Regions from separate parts of the Frateuria sp. GZRe14 genome, predicted to be linked through region 2. Evidence: predicted binding sites of a transcription regulator. Region 2 holds the regulator's gene; the other holds the start of a gene.
The links. The regulator FliA, encoded in region 2, starts transcription of late flagellar genes. The targets are predictions, from matches to a motif close to TAAAGTTTNNCNNNCNNNGGCCGATAA.
Positions count from the first base shown of each region.

Region 1: the regulator FliA is predicted to act here: its motif matches at 6,921-6,947, upstream of ACFWZ1_RS13435 (HD-GYP domain-containing protein).

Region 1 is NZ_JBHZGJ010000001.1:2,929,024-2,939,586, reverse strand. It holds gene tsf (translation elongation factor Ts) at 15-899, opposite strand; gene rpsB (30S ribosomal protein S2) at 960-1,844, opposite strand; gene map (type I methionyl aminopeptidase) at 2,147-2,911, shown strand; gene glnD ([protein-PII] uridylyltransferase) at 3,045-5,690, shown strand; gene ACFWZ1_RS13435 (HD-GYP domain-containing protein) at 5,745-6,869, opposite strand; gene dapD (2,3,4,5-tetrahydropyridine-2,6-dicarboxylate N-succinyltransferase) at 7,020-7,847, shown strand; gene ACFWZ1_RS13425 (Spx/MgsR family RNA polymerase-binding regulatory protein) at 7,844-8,197, shown strand; gene dapE (succinyl-diaminopimelate desuccinylase) at 8,253-9,383, shown strand; gene ACFWZ1_RS13415 (RNA polymerase sigma factor) at 9,471-10,563, opposite strand, start outside.
Region 2 is NZ_JBHZGJ010000001.1:983,961-994,523, forward strand. It holds gene fliR (flagellar biosynthetic protein FliR) at 1-422, shown strand, start outside; gene flhB (flagellar biosynthesis protein FlhB) at 427-1,563, shown strand; gene flhA (flagellar biosynthesis protein FlhA) at 1,591-3,684, shown strand; gene flhF (flagellar biosynthesis protein FlhF) at 3,796-5,217, shown strand; gene ACFWZ1_RS04415 (MinD/ParA family protein) at 5,214-6,158, shown strand; gene ACFWZ1_RS04420 (RNA polymerase sigma factor FliA) at 6,160-6,966, shown strand; gene ACFWZ1_RS04425 (chemotaxis response regulator CheY) at 7,014-7,421, shown strand; gene ACFWZ1_RS04430 (protein phosphatase CheZ) at 7,418-8,059, shown strand; gene ACFWZ1_RS04435 (chemotaxis protein CheA) at 8,075-10,012, shown strand; gene ACFWZ1_RS04440 (flagellar motor protein) at 10,014-10,563, shown strand, end outside.

The DNA of each region.
Region 1 (10,563 bases), 1.9 Mb from region 2:
GATGCGACTGGCGCTTACGCCAGACCTGCCTGCTTCATCACTTCGGCGTGGAAATCCTCTTCCACCTTCTCGATGCCTTCGCCGACGGCCAGACGCACGACCTGCTGCACGTCCGCGCCTTCCTTCTTCAGCGCGTCGCCCACGGTCATGTTGGTGTCCAGCACGTAGGCCTGACCCAGCAGGGTGACTTCCGAGACGATCTTGTTGATCTTGCCGGAGATGATCTTCTCCAGGATCTCGGCCGGCTTGGCCTTGTCCTTGTCGGACATCTGGCTCAGCGCGATTTCCTTTTCCTTGGCGATGAAGTCGGCCGGAACGTCGTCGGCGCGCACGTACGGCGGGTTCATCGCCGCCACGTGCATCGCCACGCCCTTGGCCAGCTCCTCGGAGCCGCCCTTGATCGCCACCAGCACGCCGATGCGGCCGCCGTGGACGTAGCTGCCGATCTTGCCGTCGGTGGTCTCGACGCGCGCCATGCGGCGCACTTCGATCTTCTCGCCGATGGTGGCGACCAGGCCCTTGGCGGCCTCCTCGACGCTGCCGGCACCCGGGTAGGCGGCGGCATTGAGCGCGGCGACGTCAGCGGCGCCGGACTTCAGCGCGACGTCGGCGACGGTGTCGCTGAACTTCACGAAGTCGGGGTTCTTGGTGACGAAGTCGGTCTCGCAATTGACCTCGACCAGCACGGCCTTGCCACCGGCCTGGGCGGTGACCACGCGGCCTTCCGCGGCGACGCGGCTGGCCTTCTTGTCGGCCTTGGCCAGGCCCGACTTGCGCAGCCATTCCATGGCGACGTCGATGTCACCATTGTTTTCCACCAGCGCCTTCTTGCATTCCATCATGCCGGCGCCGGAGCGCTCGCGCAGCTCCTTGACCAGTTGTGCGGAGATATTGCTCATCTTGAATCCTCGGATCTTGATGTGCCGTGGCGGCCGGGCCGCCACGGCAGCGTGAAAGGCTTACTCGGCGGTTTCGGTCGACTCGCGACCGCCACGGCCGCGGCCGCCGTCACGACGCGGCGCGCCGGCGCCCTTCTTGGCCGGGCCACGGCTGTCGCGCTCGCGGCGCGGCGGGGCGGCCTTGCGCTCGTCCTTGGCGATCGGGTTGCCTTCCTCGTCCAGCTCGACGAACTCGTTGGCGTCGCCGTGGGCGGCGTCCGGGGCGGCAGCCTTGCCTTCCAGGATCGCGTCGGCGGCGGCGCGGGCGTACAGCTGGATCGCGCGGATGGCGTCGTCGTTGCCCGGGATGGCGTAGTCGACCAGCTCCGGGTTGTAGTTGGTGTCGACGACCGCGATCACCGGGATGCCGAGCTTCTTGGCTTCCTGCACGGCGATGTCCTCATGGCCGATGTCGACCACGAACAGCGCGTCGGGCAGGCGGTTCATGTTCTTGATGCCGCCGAGCGAATTCTCGAGCTTGTCGCGCTCGCGACGCAGCGACAGCACTTCGTGCTTGACCAGCTTCTCGAAGGTGCCGTCGGTCTCGGCCGCTTCCAGCTCCTTCAGGCGCGCGACCGACTGCTTGACGGTGCGGAAGTTGGTCAGCATGCCGCCGAGCCAGCGGGCGGTGACGAACGGCATGCCGGCGCGGGCGGCCTCTTCGGCCAACGGCTCGCGGGCCGAACGCTTGGTGCCGACGAAAAGGATGGTGCCGCGCTTCTGCGCCAGGCCCGACAGGAAGTTCATCGCGTCGGTGAACAGCGGCAGGGTCTTCTCGAGGTTGATGATGTGGATCTTGCCGCGCGCGCCGAAGATGTACGGGGCCATCTTCGGGTTCCAGTAGCGGGTCTGGTGACCGAAATGCACGCCAGCTTCAAGCATCTGGCGCATGGTGACTTGTGTCATGGTGGTGTTCTCGATTGTTGGGCCACAAGCAGTGACCCGGGGGTTGGGACCTCCACGCATCCCCGGCCTCGACCGCGGTCGCCTTCAAAGCAGACCGCGGCACCCCGAAGACGGTGCCGATGCGTGTGTGGCGTTGATTGGGCTTGCTGCCGCAGGGCGGTTACAATCCCGTTTCGTCTTGCGCCGCATGCCTTCAAAGGCCTGACGCGGCTTGCAAAACCGTGCAATTGTAGCCGGTGCGCCGGCTCCGCGGCAAGTTGCCGGCCCAGCCGGCGCTGCCGCTCCCTTCGAAAGCGGACTCCATGGCCATCACCCTCAAATCTCCCCAGGACCTCGAAGGCATGCGCGTCGCCGGCAAGCTGGCGGCCGAAGTGCTGGCGCTGCTCAAGGAGCACGTCAAGCCCGGCGTGACCACCGAGGAGCTGGACCGCATTGCCTATGAGCACATCGTCAACGTGCAGAAGGCGGTACCCGCCAACGTGGGCTACAACGGGTTCCCCAAGACGCTGTGCACCTCGGTCAACCACGTGATCTGCCACGGCATCCCGACGCCGGGCAAGGTGCTCAAGGACGGCGACATCATCAATCTGGACGTCACCGTCATCAAGGACGGCTGGCACGGCGATACCAGTCGCATGTATTTCGTGGGCACGCCATCGGTGCTGGCCAGGCGGCTGGTGGAAACCACCCACGAGGCGATGATGCGCGGCATCGAGCAGGTGCGCCCGGGCGCCCATCTGGGCGACATCGGCCACGCCATCCAGAAGCATGCCGAGGCGGCCGGTTTCTCGGTGGTGCGCGAGTATTGCGGCCACGGCATCGGCAAGGTCTACCACGACGAGCCGCAGGTGCTGCATTACGGCAAGCCCGACACCGGCGTGGAATTGAAGAAGGGCATGACCTTCACCGTCGAGCCGATGATCAACGCAGGCAAGCCGCAAACCCGGCAGCTGCCGGACGGCTGGACCGTGGTCACCAAGGACCACTCGCTCTCCGCACAGTGGGAGCACACCGTGGCGGTGACCGACGACGGCTTCGAGATCCTGACGCCCTGGCCGGATGCGTGAGGTTTTGAGCCCCTCTCCCGCCGGGAGAGGGGTGAGGGTCCGGTATCGCCAGCAGCACGCTCCGCCCGGACTTCATCCGCCTTCGTCCTATCGGCGCGCGTGTAAGCTCGACATTCCCGCGTAGATGGCTGCCGTGACCGTCGAACTTGCCCGCCCCGCGCTCCCTCCGCTGCCGCGCCTGCCGCCGGCCGTCCCGCGCTCGGGCGTTTCGGTGGAAGCCCGCCGCGCCCTGCGCCAGCTGCTGGAGGATGTCGATCGTTCCCTGACGGCCGCCTTCCGCGACGGCGCCGACGCCGGCGCGCTCGCCAGCCGCCGCGGCGAAGCGGTCGCGCGCGTGGTTGCCCACGTCTGGACTGCCTGCCTGGGTGAAGTCGAGGGCGCCGCATTGTTCGCCGTCGGCGGCTTCGGCCGCGGGCTGCTGTTTCCCCATTCGGACGTCGATTTGCTGGCGCTGGTACGGGAGGCGCAGCCGGCGCGCCTGCGCGCGCTGGAACAATGCTTCGCCACGCTGTGGGACATAGGCCTGAAAGTCGGCCACGCCGTGCGCGATCCGCTGCAGTGCCGCGCGCTGGCCGCGCAGGAAGCCAGCGTGTTCACCAGCCTGCTCGACGCACGGCGGCTGGTCGGCGACCCGGCCATGGACGCCGAATTGCAGGCCATCGTGGACGACCCGGCGCTGTGGCCGCCAGTCGCCTATCTCGCTGTGCGCCTGGCCGAACGCGATGCACGCCACGCGCGCTACGACGACACCGCCTACAACCTCGAACCGAACATCAAGGAAGGTCCGGGCGGCTTGCGCACGCTCGACGCGCTGCGCTGGCTCGGCCACAGGCTGGCGCATGCGGACGGCTTCGAGGCGATGGTCGGCGAGGGTCTGCTCGACCCGGCCGAGTGCGTCACGCTCGAACAGTCCGAGGCGACTCTCCGCCGTTACCGCTACGCGCTGCACCTGGAGGCCGGCCGGGCCGAGGAGCGGTTGCTGTTCGACTACCAGCGCGCGCTTGCCGCGGCGCTGGGATTCGTCGACGAGCACGCCACCAACCTGGGCGTCGAGCAGTTCATGCAGGGTTACTACCGCGCCGCCAGCCAGATCGAGCGGCTGGGCGTGCAGATCGTCGAGCGCTTCGAGGAGATGCTCGAGCCGGCGCAGATCGCGGTACCGGTCGGCGAGGAATTCCTGCGCTACGGCACGCGGCTGGCCGCGCGGGATCCGGACGTGTTCATGCGACGGCCCGCCGCTCTGGTGGAGGCCTTCATCGCGCGCCTTGACGAGCCCGGCATCCTCGGTTTCACCGCCGACACGATGCGCCGCATCCACCAGGCCACCGCGCAGCTCGACGGTGCGCTGGCCGACAACCGCGAGGTGCTTGCCTCGTTCCTGCGCCTGCTGCGCCAGGGCGCCCGTTCGGTCGATGCGCTGTGGCGGATGAACCGGCACGGCCTGCTGGCGGCGATCCTGCCCGCGTTCGGCCGCGTGTTCGGGCGCATGCAATACGACCTGTTCCACGTCTACACGGTCGACGAACACACGCTGCGCGTGCTGCACAACGTGGCGCGCTTCGCCGACCCGGCGGCGCAGGCCGAATTCCCGCTCGCCCGCGAGATATGGCCCACGCTGCCCACGCCCGAAGTGCTGCTGCTGGCCGCGCTGTTCCACGACATCGCCAAGGGCCGCGGCGGCGACCATTCGGTGCTGGGCGAAGAAGAGGCGCGCACGTTCTGCGCGAAGCTCGGCCTGCCGCCCAACGACGTCGAGCGGGTCGCCTGGCTGGTGCGCCACCACCTGCTGATGAGCGTCACCGCGCAACGCCAGGACATCACCGACCCGGACGTGGTCGCGCGCTTCGCGCAAGTAGTGGAGAACCGCGAGCAGTTGGGTCAGCTTTACCTGCTCACCATCGCCGACATCATCGGCACCAGCCCCAAGCTGTGGAACGGCTGGAAGGACCGCCTGCTGGCCGATCTCTACAGCGCCACCCGCTACGCCCTGCGCAGCGACGTGGAGTTGCCGCGCGATGCCGCCACCCGCGTGCGCGAATGCCAGGACTACGCGCTGCCGCTGCTGGAAGCCGACGGCTTCGAGGCGGCAACGGTCGAGCGTGTCTGGGCCGGCTTCCCGCAAGCGAGCTTCTTGCGCCACCGGCCCGAGCAGATCGTCTGGCAGACCGCCGCGATCCTGCGTGCCGATGGCGCGCTGCCGCTGATCGCGGTGCATCCGCTGTCGGTGCGCGGTACCACCGAACTGTTCGTCTATACCCCCGACCGCGACGGCCTGTTCGCCACCGTCACCGCGATGCTGGACCGCTTGCGCCTGTCGGTGCTGGAAGCGCGCGTGCTGGTTTCGCCCCATGGCATGGCGCAGGACACCTTCCTGTTGCTGGACACCGAGACGCAGCAGCCGGCCACCCCGGCGCGGGCGGAAGAGCTGCAGCAGCGGCTGGCCCGCGCGCTGGCGCAGACGGTGCCGGTGCACCCCGCGCGACGGAGTGCCTCGCGGCAACTCAAGCATTTCCAGATGACCCCGCGGATCGCCTTCCACGCCGCCGGCGGCCGCACCCAGCTGGCGCTGGTGTGCACCGACCGTCCCGGCCTGCTCGCCGCCGTGGCCCAGGCGATGGTCGAGGCGCAGGTGCGCGTGCACGACGCGCGCATCGCCACCTTCGGCGAGCGGGTGGAGGATTTCTTCCAGCTCACCGATCGCCATGACGCCCCGCTGGGCGATGCCCAGCAGGAGCGTTTGCGGCAGGCGCTGCTGGCACGGCTGGGGCAGAGCGGCTGAGCAAATGCTGTTGGAACGCGTCCCGGTCGCGCAGCGTCTGCAGCAGATCGGTGTTTACGCCACCGCGTCGGCGCCCCAGAGCGCTTCCATGTCCACGTCGATGTCCAGCGCGGTCAAATCGACCACCTCGCTGACGGCGTGCGCCTCCACGTCGCCGCGGCGGCGGATCGGCGCGCCCGTGCGCAATCCGTCGTGGGTGGTGAGCGAGGCGACCACCGGCTGGTGGCCGACCGGGCCACGCTGGGTGACCACCGCGATCGAACCGTTGCGCAGGCGCACCCCGGTGCCGGGCGGATAGATGCCCAGCGTCTTGATGAACGTGCGGGCCAGCCGTTCGTCCAGCGCTGCCCCTTCGTTGAGGAACAGCCAGCGCAACGCAAGCGTCGGCTGCAGCGGCGGCCGGTAGTCGCGGCCGGAAACCCGCGCGCAATAGACGTCGGCCAGTGCCAGCAGCCGCGCCGGCCGACCGATCTCCTCGCCGATCTTGCCGCCGGGATAGCCGCTGCCGTCGGCCCGCTCGTGATGATCGCGCACGGCATTGAGCCAGGCGGCGCTGGCGATGCCGTGATCGCGCAGCCGCACGACGCCCAGCCGGCAGTGCGCCCGTACCGCCAGGTGATGTTCGTCCGACAGCGGCCCTTCCAGCGCGACCAGCTGGTCGTGCAGTTCGAACATGCCGATGTTCATGGTCAGCGCGGCGGACACGATCGCCGCCAGTTCGGCCGGTTCCAGCGCCATCGCGGTGCCGGTGAGCTGGCAGGCGATCGCGGCGTTGACCGCATGGCGCGTGCCGTAAGGTCCCTCGCGGCGCAGCAGGATGCTGGCCAGCGCTACGTCCGGACTGCGCCGGCAGGCCTCGCGGACCTGCTCGGCGATCCCGGCCAGCGCGCCGGGGAAGTCCGCCGGCGCCGGATCGGCAAGCAGCGCCTGCAGCCGTTCACGCGCCTCCAGCACCAGCGCCAGCGGCGAGGGCGGCGAGGGCGCCGGGGGCAGGAAAGGTCCACGGCACTCCTCTTCGGAGCCGTAGAACACGCCGTGTTCGAGCAGTTTCTCCAGTTGCGCCGCGGTGCCGATCACCTGGCCCAGGCGCATCAGCAGCTTGCCCCTGGCGTCGTAGGCGTTGAATCGCAAAGGTTGGCCGACCGTGATCTCGGCCGGGTCGATCGGACGCCGTGGCATGGCTCTGCTTCTCCGTCTCCACCGGTCGCACGCGCCGCGGGGAGCGAAGGGGAATCGGCCGCTCGGGTCTGAACTTGAGTTTCCGGGCGTAGGCACCCGTTCCCCTCCGTATACTTGGCCGCTTCCCGAGCTTCTTTCCGCGAGCTGCCCATGCCCTCCATCGACACCCTGATCGACGACGCTTTCGAGCGGCGCAACGAACTCAGCCAGAGCGAGATCGAAACGCACCTGCGCCCGGCGCTCGCGCAGGTGATGGAGTTGCTCGAACAGGGCGAGCAGCGCGTGGCCGAGCCGGACGGGCAGGGCGGCTGGAAGGTCAACGCGTGGCTGAAGAAGGCCGTGCTGCTGTATTTCCGCATCAACGGCAACCGCGTGGTCGACGGTGGCGCGGCGCTGGCTTTCGACAAGGTGCCGCTGCGCTTCGGCCACGGCAACGACGCGGAGCTGGAAATGCTCGGCGCGCGCGTCGTGCCCGGCGCGCTGGTGCGCCGTGGTGCCCACATTGCCAAGGACGCGGTGCTGATGCCCAGCTACGTCAACATCGGCGCCTACGTCGGGCCCGGCACTATGGTCGACACCTGGGCGACGGTCGGCTCCTGCGCGCAGATCGGCGCGCGCGTGCATCTTTCCGGCGGCGTCGGCATCGGCGGCGTGCTGGAGCCGCTGCAGGCCAATCCGACCATCATCGAGGACGACTGCTTCATCGGTGCGCGCTCGGAAGTGGTCGAGGGCGTGGTCGTGGAGAAGGGCAGCGTGATCGGCATGGGCGTGTTCCTGGGCCAGTCCACGCGCATCTACAACCGCGCGACCGGCGAGGTCAGCTACGGCCGCATTCCGGCGGGAAGCGTGGTGGTCGCCGGCAGCCTGCCGGCGAAGGACGGCAGCCACAGCCTGTACGCCGCGGTGATCGTCAAGCAGGTGGACGAGAAGACCCGCGCCAAGACCGGCATCAACGAATTGCTCAGGGGTGCCGAATGACCACCGTGTACGGACTGGCCAACTGCGACACGTGCAAGAAGGCGCGCAACTGGCTGGCGCGCTTCGAGGTGCCCCACACGTTCGTCGACTACCGCGCCGACCCCGTGCCGGCGGCCACGCTCAAGGCCTGGGCGCAGCAGCTGGGCGGCTGGGAGAAGCTGGTCAACAAGTCATCCACCACCTGGCGCAACCTGTTGCCGCAGCGCAAGGATCCGGGCAGCGACCCGGAGTGGACGCTGCTGCTGAAGGAGTACCCGGCGCTGGTGCGCCGGCCGGTAGTGGTGCAGGACGACGGTGCGGTAAGCGTGGGTTTCAGCGACAACGGCTTCAAGAAGCTGTTCGGCAAATAGAGGTCCCGCGCCGGGAGTTGTCCTGCAGGAATTTCGTAAGCAGCGGGGGGTTCGCTTGAGCGACGTACTGGACTTTGCTTGTGACCTGATCGGCCGCCGCTCGGTGACGCCCGAGGATGCCGGTTGCCAGGCGCAGATCGCCGAGCGGCTCGTGCGGGCGGGCTTCGCCATCGAGCACTTCCGCCACGGCGCGGTCGACAACCTGTGGGCGACGCACGGCGAGGGCGCCACGCTGGTGTTCCTTGGCCATACCGACGTGGTGCCTACCGGTCCGGAGGACGCGTGGCAGAGCCCGCCGTTCGAACCGGTCGTGCGTGATGGCCATCTTTACGGCCGAGGCGCGGCGGACATGAAGGGTTCGGTCGCCGCGATGGTGTTGGCGCTCGAACGTTTCGTGGCGGCGCACCCCCGTCACGCCGGTCGCGTCGCGTTGCTGCTGACCAGCGACGAGGAAGGCCCGACGAATCTGGACGGCGTGCGCCGCGTGACCGAGACCTTCCGCGCGCGCGGCGAGCGGCTGGACTGGTGCGTGGTCGGCGAGCCGTCCTCCAAAGCCCGGCTGGGCGACCTGATCCGCGTCGGTCGTCGCGGCTCGCTTTCCGGCACGCTCACCGTGCGTGGCATGCAGGGCCACGTGGCCTACCCGGAAAAGGCGAAGAACCCGATCCACGCCTTCGCCCCCGCGCTGGCGGAGCTGGCGGCCACGCGCTGGGACGAGGGCAACGCGGACTTCCCGCCGACCTCCTTCCAGGTGTCCAACCTCAACGCCGGCACGGGCGCCACCAACGTGATCCCGGGATCGCTGGTGGCACACATCAATTTCCGTTACTCGACCGCCAGCGCGGCCGCTGACCTGCGTGCGCGCACCGAGGCCATCCTCACCCGCCACGGCCTGGACTGGCAGCTGGACTGGAACCTTTCCGGCGAGCCGTTCCTCTGTTCCGCGGGCGGTCGGCTGCGCGAAACCGTGCTGGGCGTCTGCCGTGAGCTGTGCGGCGTGGACCCGGAGCAGAGCACCGGCGGCGGTACCTCCGATGGCCGCTTCATCGCGCCGCTCGGTGCCGAGGTGGTGGAGCTGGGGCCGGTCAACGCGACCATCCACAAGGTGGACGAGTGCGTGTCAGTCGCGGATCTGGAACGGTTGCCGGGGCTCTATCGGGCCATCTGTGAGAGGTTGCTCGGCTAGCGGGCTCTCGCGGCAAGCAGAGCCGAAGCCAGCTCTGCTCCCTCTCCCCGCCGGGAAGAGGAAGCAGAGCTGGCAGCGAGGCATTGCCTATCCCGCGGCGCATCCCGCCGCCCGCTCCAGCATCACCATCCGCTCCTGTGCGTTCTGCGTCAGTCCCGCGGCACGCTCGAATTCGGCGCGGGCCTCCTCGCTCCGCCCCAACCTCGCCAACAGGTCGCCCCGCACCGCCGGAAGCAGGTGATAGCCGGCCAGTGCCGCCACGTCGCGCAAGGCATCGACCAGCGCCAGCCCCGCGGCGGGCCCCTCGGCCATCGCCACTGCCACGGCGCGGTTGAGTTCCACCACCGGGGAGGGCGCCACGCTCGCCAACCGGGCGTACAGCGCGGCGATGCGCGTCCAGTCGGTCGCGTCGGCGCTAGTCGCGCGGGCATGGCAGGCGGCGATGGCAGCCTGCAGCGCGTACGGACCGTCGGCACCGCCGAGCCGGCCGGCGCGTTCCAGCGCCTCCAGGCCCCGGTGGATCAGCAACTGGTCCCACAACGCGCGGTTCTGCTCCAGGAGCAGCACCGGACGGCCGTCGGCGCCCACGCGCGCATGGCTGCGCGAGGCCTGGATCTCCATCAGCGCCAGCAGCCCCAGCACTTCCGTCTCGCGCGGCATCAGCCCGGCCAGCGTGCGGCCCAGGCGCAACGCTTCCTCGCACAGCGCCGGACGCATCCAGCCGTCGCCGGCGGTGGCGGCGTAGCCCTCGTTGAAGACCAGGTAGATCACTCCCAGCACCGCGGCAAGGCGTTCCGCCAGCTGCTCGCCGCGCGGTACCTCGAACGGCACGCGCTTGTCGGCCAGTGTGCGCTTGGCGCGCACGATGCGCTGGGCAATGGTCGGCTCGGCGGTGAGGAACGCGCGGGCGATCTCGGCGGTGGTCAGGCCGCCGAGCAGGCGCAGGGTGAGCGCCACCTGCGCCTCGGTCGAGAGCGCGGGGTGGCAGGCGGTGAAGATCAACCGCAGCAGGTCGTCGCCGATGTCGTCGTCGAGCGCTTCCAGGTTGGGCATGGTGAACGCCTCGTGCTCCGGATCGCCATCCAGCGCCGCATGCTTGCGCTCGACCAACTGGCGGTGCCGCAGCAGGTCGATGCCGCGCCGCTTGGCCGCCGTCATCAGCCAGGCGCCGGGATTGTCC
Region 2 (10,563 bases):
GCGGCGGCAGCACGCCGGTGCTCAGCCAGTTCTACATGGTGCTGGTGACCTTGCTGTTCCTGGCGCTCAACGGCCATCTGCGGCTGATCCAGCTGCTGGCCGACAGCTTCCAGACGCTGCCGCCCGGTCCCGTGGCAATCAATGCCGAAGGGTTGCACGCGGTGGTGCTGTTCGGCACGCATCTTTTCGCCGGCGCGGTGCGTGTGGCGCTGCCGGCGGTCACCGCGCTCTTGGTGGTGAACATCGGTTTTGCCGCGATCAGTCGCGCAGCGCCTTCGATGAACCTGTTCGCGGTCGGCTTCCCGATCACCCTGTGCCTGGGTTCGATCGCGCTGTGGATGGGTCTGCGCGCGCTCCCGGGTGCGTTCGAAACGCTGCAGGACAGCGCCTGGTCGCTGATGCACGAACTGGTCGGAGGCTGATGTCATGGCCGAGAACGACGACCAGGAACGCACAGAACAACCATCGGAAAAACGGCTCAAAGAGGCCCGCGAAAAAGGCGACGTACCCCGATCGCGCGACCTTTCCGGCGCCCTGGTGGTGCTGGCCGGCGTGGCGGCGTTGCTCTCGGGCAGCGAAGGCGCGATGGCACACGCGCGCACGATCTACGGCCTCGGCCTCTCCTACAGCCGCGAGGCGCTGTTCTCCGATGCGCTGCCCGCCCGCGTACTCGGCATGGCGGTGCGCGAGGCGCTGATGCTGTTCATGCCGGTGGCTGTGGCGACCGTGCTGGCGGCCTTCGCGGGGCCGATGCTGCTCGGCGGCATCAGCTTCAGCGGCCAGGCGTTGCAGCCGAAGTTCGACCGGCTCAACCCGGTCGCCGGCCTGGGCCGCCTGGTCTCCATGCGCGGGCTGGTCGAGCTGGTCAAGTCGCTGGTCAAGCTGCTCTTCATCGGTGGCGCGCTGGCGCTGCTGCTCAAGCATTCGGTGGATGAGCTGCAGGCACTGGGCCGCGCGGACGTGGCGCTTGGCGTGGCCCGTGCGATGTCGCTGCTGGGCCGCTCGGCATTGCTGTTCGGCGCGCTGCTCGCGCTGATCGGTGGCGCGGACGCGCTCTACCAGAAGTTCGACCACGCCAAGCGCCTGCGCATGACCAGGCAGGAACTCAAGGACGAGGCCAAGGAAACCGAGGGCAACCCCGAACTCAAGGGCCGCATCCGCCAGGTGCAGTTCGAGATGTCGCGCCGCCGGATGATGCAGGAGCTGCCCAAGGCCGACGTCATCGTCACCAACCCGACCCACTTCGCCGTCGCGCTGAAATACGACGAAAACGGCGCCGGCGCGCCGCGCGTGATCGCCAAGGGCGTGGACGTGCTGGCCCAGCAGATCCGCCTGGTGGCAAGCGGCCACCGCATCCCGATGGTCGAGGCGCCGCCGCTGGCACGCGCCTTGTATGCGACTACCTCGCTGGGCCGGGAAATCCCGGTCTCGCTGTACGTGGCGGTGGCCCAGATCCTGGCCTACGTCTACCAGCTGAAGCAGGCGACGGCACGTGGCGACGAGCCGCCGCCGGCGCCGCAGCCCCAGGTCGATCCGGACCTGATGGGCCCATACAAGCTCTAGAAATTCAGGTTCTAAGGGGAACACCGCATGGCCGCCGCTGGCGCAATGGAATCTCTCAAGCAGCTCGGACGCCGCGGCGTCGGCGCGCCGGTGGTCATGCTGGCGATGCTGGCGATGGTCATGCTGCCGATGCCGCCGTTCCTGCTGGACATGCTGTTCAGCTTCAACATCGCGCTGTCGCTCGTCATTTTGTTGGCGGTGATCTACGTGATGCGGCCGCTGGAGTTCGCCGCTTTTCCGACGGTCGTGCTGATGGCGACGCTTTTACGTCTCGCCCTGAACATCGCCTCGACCCGCGTGGTGCTGCTGCACGGCCACGACGGCCCGGGGGCGGCCGGCAAGGTGATCGAGGCGTTCGGCGAGTTCGTCATCGGCGGCAACTTCGCGGTCGGCCTGGTGGTGTTCGCGATCCTCACCATCATCAACTTCGTGGTGGTCACCAAGGGCGCCACCCGCGTATCGGAAGTGACCGCCCGCTTCACCCTGGACGCGATGCCCGGCAAGCAGATGGCGATCGACGCCGATCTCAACGCCGGCCTGCTGACCCAGGAGCAAGCACGGGAGAGGCGCCAGGAAGTACGCGAGGAAGCGGACTTCTACGGCTCGATGGACGGTGCGTCCAAGTTCGTCCGCGGCGACGCCACGGCCGGCATCCTGATCCTGTTCATCAACATCATCGGCGGCTTCTTCGTCGGCATGTTCCAGCACGGCCTGGGCGCCGGCGAATCGGCCAAGACCTACACCCTGCTCACCATCGGCGACGGCCTGGTCGCGCAGGTGCCGGCGCTGATGCTCTCGATCGCCACCGCGGTGATCGTCACCCGCGTGTCCAAGTCCCAGGACATGGGCAAGCAGGTGATCGGCCAGGTGTTCGGCCAGCCGCGCGCGCTGGCGGTGGCCGGCGCGGTGCTGGGCGTGATGGGCCTGATCCCCGGCATGCCGAATCTCGCCTTCCTGCTGCTGGGCGGCTGCTGCGGCGGCGCGGCGTACCTGATGATCAAGCGCGAGCGCGAGACGAAGGAAAAGCTGGCCGAGGCGATCGCCGAACCGGCTGCCGCGCCTGCCGTTCCCCCCGAGCGCATGGAGCTCAACTGGGACGACGTCGCCAGCGTCGATCCGCTGGGCCTGGAAGTGGGCTACCGGCTGATCCCGCTGGTGGACACCCACCAGGGCGGCGAGCTAATGGGGCGGATCAAGTCGGTCCGCCGCAAGCTCTCGCAGGAATTCGGCTTCCTGGTGCCGGCGGTGCACATCCGCGACAACCTGGACCTGGGGCCCAACACCTACCGCGTCACCCTGATGGGCGTGCCGATGGGTGAGGCCGAAGTGCACAGCGAGCGCCTGATGGCGATCAACCCCGGCCGTGTGCACGGTCCGCTGCAGGGCATCCAGACCAAGGACCCGGCGTTCGGCCTGGAAGCGGTGTGGATCGAGCAGGGCCAGCGCGAGATGGCGCAGAGCCTGGGCTACACCGTGGTCGATCCGGCCACCGTGGTGGCCACGCACCTGTCGCACATCCTACAGACCCACGCGCACGAACTGATCAGCCACCAGGACGTGCAGCAGTTGCTGGACCGCCTGGCGCAAACCGCGCCCAAGCTAGTCGAAGACCTCGTGCCCAAGCGCATGGCGCTGGGCGTAGTGGTCAAGGTGCTGCAGAACCTGCTCGCCGAGCGCGTGCCGATCCGCAACATGCGCACCATCGTCGAAACCTTGGCGGAGCACGCGGGCCAGAGTCAGGATCCCGGCATGCTCACCGCCGCCGTCCGCGTCGCGCTGGGCCGCCAGATCGTGCAGGAGATCACGGGGCTGGGCACCGAGGTGCCGGTCATCACGCTGGCGCCGGAGCTCGAGCAGATCCTCATGAACTCGCTCTCCGGCGGTGGCGTGGCTGGCGCGGCGGTCGAACCGGGCCTGGCCGACCGGCTGCAGCAGAGCGTCGCCGACGCCGCGCGCCGCCAGGAAATGAGCGGCGAAGCGGCGGTGTTGCTGGTCGCGCCGCAGCTTCGTCCGTGGCTCGCGCGCTTCACCCGCCACGTGGCACAGAACCTGCACGTACTGGCCTACAACGAGGTGCCGGACAACCGCAGGGTGCGGCTGGTCCAGGCGCTGGGACGTTAAAGGCCGGGAGACGGGCATCGTGATTCGCCAGTTGCACATGCAGACAGCGCAAGGCCCTGGGGCCGCCGCGGCGATGGACACGATGGCCGCGACCCGCTTGCGGAGCAGGCAATGAAGATCAAACGTTTCGTGGCGCCGGACATGCGCCAGGCGATGCGCGAAGTACGCGAGGAGCAGGGACCCGATGCGGTGATCCTGTCCACGCGCAAGCTCGACGAAGGCATCGAGATCATCGCCGCCGTCGATTACGACGAGGCGCTGGTGCGCGAAGCCGCGCGCCATGGCGCGGCCCCCGCGCCGGCCGCCGAGCCCCCGGCGCTGCCGCCGCGTGCCGCCGCCATACCGCCGCCGCCGGTGCGCGAGGCGCGCGTCGAAACGCTGGCGCCTGCCAATCGTCCGACGCCGATCGAGATCGCCGCGAAGGCCTCGGTCGCCCCGGAGGAAAGAGAGCCGAAGCCGGTGCGTGCCGAAGTGCGCGCTCCGCACGTCTCGCCCCGCGTCCAGGCCGAGGGTCTGGTCCAGGCGAAGGCGCAACCGTCGCCGTCTCAGCCGGCGCCCGAAGCTCCTGCCGAGCCGGCGGTCCATCCGTTGATCGAGCGTGCCGCGCAGGACACGGTGCGCATGCGCGCAGAGCTTTCCAGCCTGCGCGAGATGCTCGAGATGCAGCTCTCCAGCCTCGCCTGGAACGACATGGAACGCCGCCAGCCGATGCACACCCGCGTGCTGCGCGAGCTGACCCGGCTGGGCATCGACGCCGACGTCGCCCGCGCGCTGGCCGATGAACTGCCGCCGCAGATGACGCCCGAGCAGGCGCGCTACCTGCCGCTGGGCATGTTGAGCCGTGGCATCGCCGTCAGCGGCCGCGGCCGCTCGGACGAAGCCGGCGTTACCGCGCTGGTCGGCCCGACCGGCGTGGGCAAGACCACGACGCTGGCGAAACTCGCGGCCCGGGCAGTGGTGCGCCACGGCGCCTCGCAGGTCGCGCTGGTCAGTACCGACCATTACCGCATCGGCGCCGCCGCGCAACTGGAGCACTACGGTCGCCTGCTCGGCGTGCGGGTGTACCCGGCGTACGACGCGCAGAGCCTGCGCCAGGTGCTGGAACTGCTGAAGGGTTGCCACACCGTGCTGGTCGACACCGCGGGCCTGGCCGGCAACGACCCGCGGCTGAAGGAACAGCTCGAGGCGCTGGGCGAGGCCGGCGACCTGCGCGTCTGCCTGGTGTTGGCCGCCAATGCGCAGGCGCAGTCGCTGGAAGAAGCCGTGCGCGCGTACCTGCCGGCCAATCCGCACGCGGCGATCCTGACCAAACTCGACGAGGCGCCCAGCCTCGGCGGCGCACTGTCGGTGCTTATCCGCCACCGGCTGGCGCTGGACTACACCACCGACGGCCAGCGCGTGCCAGAGGACATCGCCGCCGCCGATGCACGCCTCTTGGTGTGCCGCGCCGCGCAGGCGCTCAAGGGCAATGCGCCGGCCGCCGACGAGGCGGTGCTGGCCGAGCGTTTCGGGACGATGGTGGCCCAGGCATGAGCGGAATCCTTGCAATGAATCAGGCGTGGGGCTTGAAAGACATGTTCAACGCGATCACGGGCGAGCGCGATGCCGCGCCGGCCGCACCGCACCGGCCGCACCAGGCGGCCAACGCAGGCGCACCGCGCCGCCGCTGCCGCGCGATCGCGGTCGCCGGCGGCAAGGGCGGCGTCGGCAAGACCACCGTGGCGGTCAACCTCGGGATGAGCCTGGCGATGGCCGGGCGCGAGGTGATGCTGCTGGATGCCGACATGGGCCTGGCCAATGTCGACGTACTGCTCGGCCTGGCGCCCTCGCGCCACCTGGGCCACCTGCTGGACGGCACGGCCACGCTGGAGGAGCTGCTGCTTGACGCCCCGCACGGGCTCAAGGTCATCCCCGGCGGGTCCGGTGCGCGGCGCCTGGCGCAGCTGGGCAACGGCGAGCATGCCGCGGTGATCCGCGCGTTCGACGAGCTGCCCCGTCCGCCGGACTACCTGCTGGTCGATACCGCCGCGGGCCTGTCGGACAACGTGGCGATGTTCGCCGCGGCGGCCGATGACGTCGTGCTGGTGGTCTGCGACGAGCCGGCCTCGCTCACCGACGCCTACGCACTGATCAAGGTCCTCTCCCGCGACTTTGGCGTGCGCCGCTTCCGCTTCGTCGCCAACATGGTGCGCAACCTGGGCGAGGCCCGCGCGCTGCACCAGAAGCTGGCCAAGGTCAGCGACCGCTTCCTGGACGTGGTGCTGGATTTCTTCGGGTTCGTGCCGCAGGACGAGCGGCTCAAGCAGGCCATCCGGCGCCAGAACGCGGTGGTGGACATGTGGCCGGCGGCGCGTTCGTCGCAGGCATTCAAGCAATTGGCAGGTGCGGTCGATAACTGGGAGGAACCCGCGCGCGCGGGCCTGGACCGCATCGCATTCTTCGGTGGCCAGGCCGTGACGGCGTCGGGGTGGTGAGATGAGCGTGGCATCGGAATATCTCCAGCTGCAAAAACAGAGTGCAGATGAGTTGGTGCGCCAGCACGCGCCACTGGTGCGTCGTATTGCCTATCACCTGATGGGCCGCCTTCCCCCCAGCGTGGACGTGGGCGACCTGATCCAGTCCGGCATGATCGGCCTGCTCGAGGCCGCGCGGCACTACGCCACCGACCGCGCCGCCAGCTTCGAGACCTACGCCGGCATCCGCATCCGCGGCGCCATGCTCGACGAGCTGCGCAAGACCGACTGGACCCCCCGCTCGGTGCACCGCAAGGTGCGCGAAGTGGCCGAGGTGGTGCGCCAGATCGAGATCGAGACCGGCGCCGACGCCGAGGATGCCGAAGTCATCAAGCGCCTCGGCGTGAGCGCGGAGGACTACCACCAGATTCTCGCCGACGCCGCCAGCGCGCGCCTGCTCAGCCTCACCGCGCCGGACGACGGCGACGGCGCGCCAGCCTTCGACGTGGTCGACCAGGGCACCCTGGGGCCGGCCGAGAGCATCGAGCAGGACGGCCTGCGCCAGGCGTTGATCGACGGCATCTCCGGCCTGCCCGAGCGCGAGCAGCTGGTCATGTCGCTGTACTACGAGCAGGAATTGAACCTGAAGGAAATCGGCGCCGTGCTCGGCGTGACCGAGTCGCGCGTGTGCCAGATCCACGGCCAGGCGATCGTGCGGCTGCGTGCGCGCATGGGCGACTGGCGCGACGACGTGCAGGGGGAGTCGGAAACCGGCGCCCGCAAAGGCAAGGGCCGCCGCGCTTCATCCGATCGTTCCGTTTCCCGCTGACCCCTCCGACTTCCGATCCGAATCCCGATTTCCTACCAGAGGAACCAATGGACAAGAACATGAAAATCCTCGTGGTGGACGACTTCTCCACCATGCGGCGCATCGTCAGGAACCTGCTGGTGGAGCTGGGTTTCACCAACACGCTGATCCAGGAAGCCGACGACGGCAACAACGCGCTGACCATGCTGAAAAGCCAGCCGTTCGACATGGTCGTGACCGACTGGAACATGCCCAACATGACCGGCATCGACCTGTTGCGCGCGATCCGCGCCGAACCCTCGCTCAAGGGCCTGCCGGTGCTGATGGTTACCGCCGAGAACAACCGCGACCAGATCATCGCTGCGGCCCAGGCGGGCGTGAACGGCTACATCGTCAAGCCGTTCAACGCGGTCACGCTGAAGGAGAAGCTCACCAAGATCTTCGAGCGCCTGGCCGCCGCGGGAGCCAGCGCATGAGCGCCGTGCTTTCCACCTTCGACGAAACCGCGCTGCCGCAAGAGCTGCAGGACCTGCTCAACAGCGAAGATGGCGCGGCCTTCGAGCACGCGCTCGATGCGCTGGTGCGCCAGCGCGAGCAGCATCTGTTCCGGGCGCTGGGCCTGCTCGCGCGCGACCTGCATGGCGCGGTCAGCCGGCTCGGCAACGACTTGGCGCACGAAGGTGTGCCGGGCAAGGTCGCCGACGTGCGCAAGCACCTGAACGACGTGCTGGAGATGAGCGCCCAGGCGGCCCATCGCAGCATCGATTTCGCCGAACGCATGAGCCCCGAGGCCGACGCGCTGGCACAGAGCGCCGAGCAGGTGCTCGCCTCGGCGGCACCATGCGACCCGGTCGCGGACCTGGCGCGCCAGGCCGGCAACTTCGCAGGCGCATGCCGCGAGGGCCTCAACGACATGGTGATGGCGCAGTCCTGGCAGGATCTGTCCGGCCAGCGCATCAAGAAGGTGGTCAACTTCATCGAGTCGGTGGAGTCCTCGCTGCTGGAGCTGGTCCGCCTGACCGGTGCATTGTCCGGCCGCGAGCCGCCGCCGGTGGTGGAGAAGATCTCCGGCCAGGACGAGGCGGACCGCCTGCTCAGCGAATTCGGTTTCTAAGGGAGTCCCAGGCGAATGGATCCCTCGCTCGACGCCGAACTGCGCGACGATTTCCTGGTCGAGGCCGGGGAGCTGGTCGAGCGCCTGTCGGAACAACTGGTCGAGCTGGAAGCCAGCCCGCGCGATGCCGAGCTGCTGAACGCGGTGTTCCGCGCCTTCCATACGGTCAAGGGTGGCGCGGGCTTCCTCGCCATCGAGCCGATGGTGCAGCTGTGCCATCACGCCGAGGACCTGCTCAACGTCGCCCGCAACGGCGCGCTGGTGCTGGATTCGGCGAGGATGGACGCACTGCTCGAAGCGCTGGACCTGCTCAACGCGATGATGGATGCGCTGCGGGGCGGCACCTCGATGGCCATGCCGCCGCCTGCGCTGCTCAAGCGGCTGACGCCAGGCGCCGCGGTGCCCGCGCCGCCGCCGGTCGCCGCGCCCGTGGCCGCACCGCCGGCGGACGGCAGCATCGACGACAGCGAATTCGAAGCCCTGCTGGACAGCCTGTACGGCACCGCCGCGCCGGGCACCGTCGCACCGGCGCCGGCCGCGCCGTCACCGTCCAACATCAGCGACGACGAATTCGAGGCGCTGCTGGACAACCTGCATGGCACAGCGGCGCCCGGCGCCAGCGTCGCGCCGACAGCCAGCACCACCATCGGCGACGACGAGTTCGAGGCACTGCTCGACAACCTGCACGGCAAGGGCGGTACTCCCGGCGCGGCGCCGGTTCCGGCTCCGGCTCCTGCTCCGGCGCCCGCTCCGGCACCGGCCCGCGCGACCGCGCCGGCCGAGACCAGCGTGCGCGTGGACACTGGCCGGCTGGATGCACTGGTCAATCGCGCCGGCGAACTGGTGCTGGTCCGCAACCGCCTGCAGAGCCTGGCCCAGAAGAGCGGCGACGACATGCTGGCGCAGGCCGCGGCCGAACTCGACCGCGTCGCCGACGAGATGCAAGGCGCGGTGCTGTCCATGCGCATGCAGCCGGTCGGTCGGCTGTTCCAGCGCTTTCCGCGCATCGTGCGCGACCTCGCCCGCCAGCTGGGCAAGGAAGTGGACCTGGTGACCGAAGGCGAGGGCACCGACCTCGATCGCAGCCTGGTCGAGGCGCTCGCCGATCCGCTGATCCACCTGTTGCGCAACGCACTGGACCACGGGCTGGAAATGCCCGAGGAACGCGTCAAGGTCGGCAAGTCGCGCCGTGGCACGGTGCGCCTGTCCGCCAGCCAGCGCGGCGAGCGCATCGTCATCGCGGTGAGCGACGACGGCCACGGCATGAACCCCGAGGTGCTCAAGCGCAAGGCGGTCGAGAAGGGCGTGATCGACGCGGCCCAGGCCGCGCGCCTGAGCGAGAACGAGTGCTACGAACTGATCTTCCGCCCGGGCTTTTCCACCGCCGCGCAGATCTCCGACATCTCCGGCCGCGGCGTCGGCATGGACGTGGTCAAGACGCGCGTGGCCGAGCTCGGCGGCACCCTGCAGGTGCGCTCGAAGCTCGGCCAGGGCAGCGAACTGCAGCTGACCGTGCCGCTGACCCTGGCGATCCTGCGCGTCCTGATGGTGCGCGTGGGCCCGCGCCTGTTCGCGCTGCCACTGTCCAACGTGGAGGAAGTGTTCGAACTGTCCGCGGGCCAGGACCGCATGCTCGATGGCCGGCTGGTCGCCAACCACCGCGGCCGCGCGCTGCCGCTGGGCGACCTGGCCGGCTGGGCCGGCGTGGTCGGCGTCGCGCCGCGCCACGTGGTGGTGCTGCACATCGGCCACCAGCGCATCGGTTGCCTGGTGCACGAGGTGCTCGGCCGCGAGGACGTCATGGCCAAGCCGCTGGGTCCGCTGTTCGAGGGCCTGCCGGGCATCGCCGGTGCCACGGTCACCGGCGACGGTGCGCTGGCGCTGGTGCTGGACCTGGCCGGCCTAGCCGACGATGGCGGGCAGCTCCTGCCGTCATTGAGGGCGGCGGGCTGACATGGACGTGGTGAGCCTCGTCGGCACGATCCTGGCCTTCCTGGTCATCATCGTCGGCACCATCCTCAAAGGCTCCACGGTCGGCGCGCTGGTCAACCCGGCCGCGTTCGTGATCGTCTTCGCCGGCACCATCGCCGCCTTGATGGTGCAGACGCCCGGCAGCGTGCTCAAGCGCGCGCTGGGCATGCTGCCGATGGTCTACCGCCCGCCGGTGTTCCAGCCCTCGGACCTGATTGCCCGCATCATCGGCTGGAGCGAGATCTCCCGCCGGCAGGGCCTGCTCGGCCTCGAACCGAGGATCGACGAGGAAAGCGACGGCTTCGTGCGCAAGGGCCTGCAGATGCTGGTCGACGGCGGCGAGCCGGACGCGATCCGCGGCGTGCTCGAGGTCGAGATGGAGGCGCGCGAGCACAACGAGCTGGTCGCCGCCAAGGTGTTCGAGAACGCCGGCATCTACTCCCCGACGATGGGCATCATCGGCGCCGTGATGGGGTTGATGGCGGTGATGCAGAACCTCGCCGACCCCAGCAAGCTTGGCCACGGCATCGCCG